Linked DNA regions of Puniceicoccus vermicola. The protein of the gene in region 1 binds, or shares a complex with, the protein of each later gene. Links are inferred from orthologs where the notes say so. Each region holds a gene or a part of one and is shown in the gene's direction. Other genes may lie near its edges.

Region 1 (2,864 bases):
ACTTGCCCCCGCGCGAATCGGGGCCCTCCTCGAAGAAAAGCAACGGACTCCCGAGGTCCATACCGCTCCCGCCTGCGGTCTCTTTCTCGACGAGGTATTCTATGAGGAGGATGACCTCTCCTAAGCTCCAGAAATCCGCCTTCTCCCACTGGGCCAAGTCTCTGCTGGACCTCTTCTATCCCCGCAATTGCCTCCTTTCCGGAGAACCCCTCGGCGACGGCGAGTTTCTCTACCTGACCGACTGGGTTTCCCGCCGCTTGCCCGTCATCCGCGATCCCCGCTGCCCCGTCTGTGGGCACCCGTTCTTCGGCGATATTGAAGAGAGCCCCGTCTGCCAACATTGCGAAAACCTGCGCCCCGTTTTCCGCCAAGGCCGCTGTGGCTACCTTCTCAAACGGGATACTCGGACAATTCTTCACTCCTTTAAATATCGCAAGAAGGCCTATCTGGCCCCGGACATCGCCCTCCTTCTCGCCAAGGCCCCCGGCTTCCTCGAATTTATTCAGGATGCGGTGATCGTCCCAGTCCCCCTCCACCCGAGAAAACTCCGGAAGAGGGGCTTTAACCAGACCGAAGAGATTCTCCGTCACCTCGAACCCCATGTGCCCGGAGGACTCAATATCCGTCCACTGCTTCAAAGGCTCGTCGACAACGATTCACAGACGCGGGCCGATCGGCAGGAGCGGATGAAACGCGTGAAAGGAGCCTTTGGGATCGCTCCCAACGCAGAGATCCCCGATTCTCAGACTCGCTGCCTCATCTTTGACGACGTTTTCACCACCGGAGCGACTCTCAATACCTGTGCTCAAATCCTTAACAAAGCGGGAATTCGGCAAATTGATGTCGCTGCCTTTGCACATGGATAAAAAATTCCTCGCCTCGAAAAGCCGCCGTCGTCTAGCGTAGTAAGTTAATCCTTTCCCTAATACATGGCACTTTTCAGCAAACCGAACTATTCCCGAGTCACCGTTAATCGCAAGGACATCCCCAAGGGGCTGTGGACGAAATGTCCAAAATCCGGCGAAATCATCTATAATAAGGAGCTCGAGCAGAACCTGATGGTGGTGCCCAAGAGCGGCTACCACTTTCCACTTCCCGCGCCAGCCCGCATTGATTCTCTGATCGACGAGGGGACCTGGGAAGAAAAAGACAACGATCTGGTATCGGTCGATCCTCTTCAGTTCCGTGGCCCCTCCTCCTCCTATCCGGAGAAGCTGGAGCAGTATCAGAAAAAGACTCAGCTGAAGGACGCCGTTCTCTCGGGTCACGGTGAACTCTCCGGGATTCCGGTGAACCTGGCCGTCATGGATTTCCGTTTCCTTGGTGCCTCCATGGGTTCGGTAGTCGGAGAAAAGATCACCCGTGCGATTGAACGTGGGCTCGATGAGAAAACCCCGGTCATTATCGTCTCCACATCCGGTGGAGCCCGCATGTACGAAGGGATTCTCAGCCTCATGCAAATGGCCAAGACCAGCGCCGCTCTCGGCAGACTCGCCGAAGCCCGCCTGCCCTACATTTCTATCCTGACCAATCCCACGATGGCTGGCGTCATGGCCAGCTTCGCCTCATTGGGAGACCTGATCGTCGCTGAACCCGCAGCCCTAGTCGGTTTTGCCGGTCCTCGCGTCATCAAGGAAACCACGCAGCAAGACCTACCGCCCGGCTTCCAAACCTCCGAATTCCTTCTCGATCACGGGCTGATTGACCAAATCATCCCCCGTCTAGAGATGAAGGCCCGTCTCACCCACTTCCTCACCGCCTTCACCGGCCGGAAGCTCGAAGAGACCGCCGCCTCCTAAAAAAGGCTTCAGAGAAAAAGCGTACCACAGGCTGCCAGCCTGTGCGTTCATCACAGGGCGAACCAACCCTCCGAAAAGTTCTAGCCGCTGAACAGGCCAGCCGAGGAAAAGTACCACAGGCTGCCAGCCTGTGAGGATTCCTCCAAAGGATCCCTTCATCTCGGGGGAGACCTCCTTCCCCTCCGCGCGGAGCGTCAACTCTTCGCGAGCCTCTCAGGGGATACGCTGAAACCCAGTCCTCAACCCAAAGCTTCCAGCCGCTCCTGCAACTTCCGGATCCTCTTCGAATTCTTCGCAAAGATCACCGCGGCGACCGCAAACAGGCAGAGACCGAATCCAATGCAGAAGATTGAGGAAAACGAGAATGAATTCAGAAATCCTCGAGAGCTCCCTTCGGAGTTTTCCTGGACCCGACGGACGGTCTCAAACCCGATGATCTGAACAAACAGACCAAACCCGACCAGCGGGAGACAAAGACGCATCCGCCAGTCTCCGAGGCTCTGCTTCTCCTCCTCCAGCCACTGACGCTCCGACATCCCCGACTGATCCCCGTCAAAGGTGTCACCCGAAGACGTTTTCAGCTCCTTCAGAATTTGCTTCTGTTGCAGTTCGGTGTGCGGATCTCCGTAGCTCATAAACTGATCCTATGCGAATTCCTCCCTGCGGCAAGCTTGAGTGCGAAACTCGTCCCTGAGCAAAGATGTTTGAAAGCCCGGCGGGATGGCGTCAGTTTTGCGTTATGAGAATCGCGAGAATCCTTACGGTCGGCGGCCCGACTTATGCAGTTCAACACGCCGGGGGAGGATTTTCCCGACTCGAAGGAGACCTCTTCGGAGATCTACACGATACGGGAGAAGCGATCGAAGGCTCACTCCTCACCCCGCTCGTTCCCCCGACCATCTACTGTATCGGACTCAACTACCGGGCCCACGCCGAAGAGACCGGGAAAAAAGTGCCGGAGTTTCCTGTCGTCTTCATGAAATCCCCAACCGCCCTGCAGCACCCGGAAAAGCCGATTATCCTCCCTGACGAATCCGTCACCCAGACCGTCGACTACGAAGCTGA
Region 2 (2,929 bases), on another replicon or contig:
AAAGATCAAGCGTCACGAGAGGACTCGGGTCGCCAAGGAAAATGACCGCACTCGTCTCACCAAGGAAATGGGTGCCAATGCCGGGCCGGTTTTCCTTACCTTCCGCGACGACGCTCGGATTCACTCCCTCGTCGATGCACATTGCCGCGAAACTCCCCTCTACGACCTAACGGCACCGGATGGCATTCAGCACACGGTCTGGCGGGTTCCGGGCGGTAGCGAATTTGTCGAAGCCTTCAAGAATGTGGGCGCTTTCTACATTGCCGACGGGCACCACCGCGCCGCTAGTGCCGCACGAGTCGGCCGCGAATCCCGCGAGGCGAATCCGAACCATACTGGCGAAGAAGACTACAACTGGTTTCTCTCCGTATTGTTTCCAGCTCAAGAGCTGAAGATCCTCGCCTACAATCGCCTAGTCCTCGACAAGAATGGCCTCTCCGACGAGGAAATCCTCGACAAGATTGGAGCCGTGGCCGAGGTCCGTGCCGACGCCGACGCCGAGCCCACCGAACCGCGTGAGATTCGTTTTTATCTTGGCGGAAAATGGTACGGCATCCGTCTTGAGCCCGAGGAGGGCGCGGACCCCGTCTCTTCTCTCGACGTTAGCCTGCTTCAAGACCGCATCCTCGATCCCATTTTCGGAATCGGCGATCCCCGCACCGACGAGCGTATCGAGTTCGTTGGCGGAATCCGGGGCACTGGTTTCCTCGAGCAACGGGTCGACGACGGCAAGGCTGGCATTGCCTTCAGCCTCTATCCAGTTCTTGTCGAACAACTAATGGATATTGCGGACGCCGATGCGGTCATGCCGCCAAAGAGCACATGGTTTGAGCCGAAACTCCGTTCCGGATTTGCGATTCACACCTTTGACATTTGACCGAAATGGGGGCGAGGAAGCGACGCCATCCCCATTGACACCACGAAAACCGACCCTTTAGCTCTTTTTATGGAAAAGTCCGAGTTTACTCTGGAATTCGAGAAACCCCTCCGCGAACTCGAAGGCCAGCTACGGCGCCTGCAGGAAACCTCCGAGCAGAGCAACATGGATGTGTCTGAAGAAATTCAGGCGATCGAAGGAAAGATCGAGAAGACCAAACGTGAGGTCTACTCTGGTCTGACCGTTTGGCAGCGGGTGCAACTGGCCCGCCACCCCAAGCGTCCGACCTCCCTCGACCACATCGCCAACATCTTCACCGGATTCGAGGAAATCCACGGCGATCGCCTTTTCAAAGACGATCCGGCCTTTGTCGGTGGTCCAGCCTTCTTCAACGGTCGTCCCGTCATGGTCATCGGCCAGCAGAAGGGGCGCGACACAAAAGGCAACCTACGCCGCAATTTCGGGTGTCCGCATCCGGAAGGTTACCGCAAGGCCTTGCGTCTCATGCGGATGGCGGAAAAGTTCGACATGCCGATCATCTCCCTCATCGACACTCCGGGGGCTTTCCCCGGGATCGGTGCCGAGGAGCGCCACGTCGCAGAAGCGATCGCAGTAAACATCCGGGAAATGAGCCTCTTCAAGGTGCCGATCATCGCGATCGTCATCGGTGAAGGAGGTTCCGGTGGCGCCTTGGGTGTCGCCTTGGCGGACTCCGTCCTCATCCTTGAGAACGCCTACTATTCCGTCATCTCTCCAGAGGGCTGCGCCGCCATCCTCTGGAAGGATCGCAAATTTGCCCCGGAAGCCGCCGAGGCCCTCGGTCTCAGTGGAAAATCGCTCCTCGAACACGGAGTCGTCGATGAAGTCATCCCGGAACCCTTCGGCGGAGCTCAATCCGACCCGAAGGAGACCTCCGAGAGCCTGCGCACGGCCATCGGGCGCCATTTGAACAAGTTCGGAAAGATGAAAACCGAAAATCTGCTCCAGCATCGTTACGACCGATTCCGCAAGCTGGGCGTTTATTCCGAGCAATAGAATACGCTAGCCCCGACAATGAAAACCCTCCTCCTCACAAACGAATATCCCCCGAACGTTTATGGAGGAGCTGGCGTTCACGTCGATTACCTGAGTCGTCACCTCGCCTCGCACATCGAGGTCGACGTGCGCTGCTTTGGTGATCAAAACATCGATTCGGGCAATCTTCAGGTGCAGGGCTTTCCGGGGATCAGCGGGGACATGAAGTTCCCTCCAAACCTCAAATCGATTCTCGATTCATCGCAGCGCTGCCTCGGTTTCAACCAGGCAGGCATTGATGCTGACGTTGTCCACTGCCACACGTGGTATACTCACCTCGGCGGGATTTTCGCGAAACTGAACTACGGTATCCCGCTCGTAGTTACGATCCACTCCCTGGAGCCTCTCCGCCCTTGGAAACGAGAGCAGCTCGGAGGCGGTTATGATTTCTCCCTCTGGGTGGAACGCACCGCGATCGAGATGGCCGATTCGATCATCGCCGTCTCCAAAGGCACCCGCGACGATGTTCTCCGCAACTTCCGGGTCGACACCGGCAAAATCAAGGTCATCTACAACGGCATCGACACGGAGGAATATCATAAAGTCTCGGAGAGCGACGCCCTCACCGCCAACGGCATCGACCCGAACCGCCCCTACGTGCTCTTTGTCGGCCGAATCACCCGGCAAAAGGGGATCATCCACCTCGTCAACGCCCTGAAATATTTGGATCCCGAGATTCAGGTGGTCCTCTGTGCGGGTGCGCCGGACACACCGGAAATCGCTGCCGAGATGAAGGAAGCCTTCGGCCGTGCCGCCACTGAACGCGAGCACTTGGTCTGGATCGAGAAGATGCTCCCCCGGGACCAGATGATCCAAGTCTACTCTCACGCCGCCCTCTTCTGCTGCCCTTCGATTTACGAACCCTTCGGCATCATTAACCTCGAAGCGATGGCCTGCGAAACCCCGGTTGTCGCGGCCTCGGTGGGAGGGATTCCGGAGGTGGTCGTCCATGGCGAAACCGGACACCTTGTTCCGCTC

What was found. Proteins that work in one complex are often made in the same cells at the same time.
Region 2: the proteins of accD (region 1) and H5P30_RS20410 are in contact, whole or in part, in a solved structure (PDB 8UXZ), measured with the Escherichia coli proteins. The link is inferred for Puniceicoccus vermicola from one-to-one orthologs.

Annotation. Positions count from the first base shown.
Region 1 is NZ_JACHVA010000138.1:22,271-25,134, forward strand. It holds accD (acetyl-CoA carboxylase, carboxyltransferase subunit beta), read left to right. Parts: upstream 1-929; coding sequence 930-1,799; downstream 1,800-2,864. Other genes in the region: truA (tRNA pseudouridine(38-40) synthase TruA), read left to right, coding at 1-124; H5P30_RS19630 (ComF family protein), read left to right, coding at 111-866; H5P30_RS19640 (hypothetical protein), read right to left, coding at 2,039-2,434; H5P30_RS19645 (fumarylacetoacetate hydrolase family protein), read left to right, coding at 2,539-2,864.
Region 2 is NZ_JACHVA010000139.1:19,848-22,776, reverse strand. It holds H5P30_RS20410 (acetyl-CoA carboxylase carboxyltransferase subunit alpha), read left to right. Parts: upstream 1-946; coding sequence 947-1,912; downstream 1,913-2,929. Other genes in the region: glgA (glycogen synthase), read left to right, coding at 1,931-2,929; H5P30_RS20415 (DUF1015 domain-containing protein), read left to right, coding at 1-877. UniProt on the Escherichia coli protein: Component of the acetyl coenzyme A carboxylase (ACC) complex. First, biotin carboxylase catalyzes the carboxylation of biotin on its carrier protein (BCCP) and then the CO(2) group is transferred by the carboxyltransferase to acetyl-CoA to form malonyl-CoA.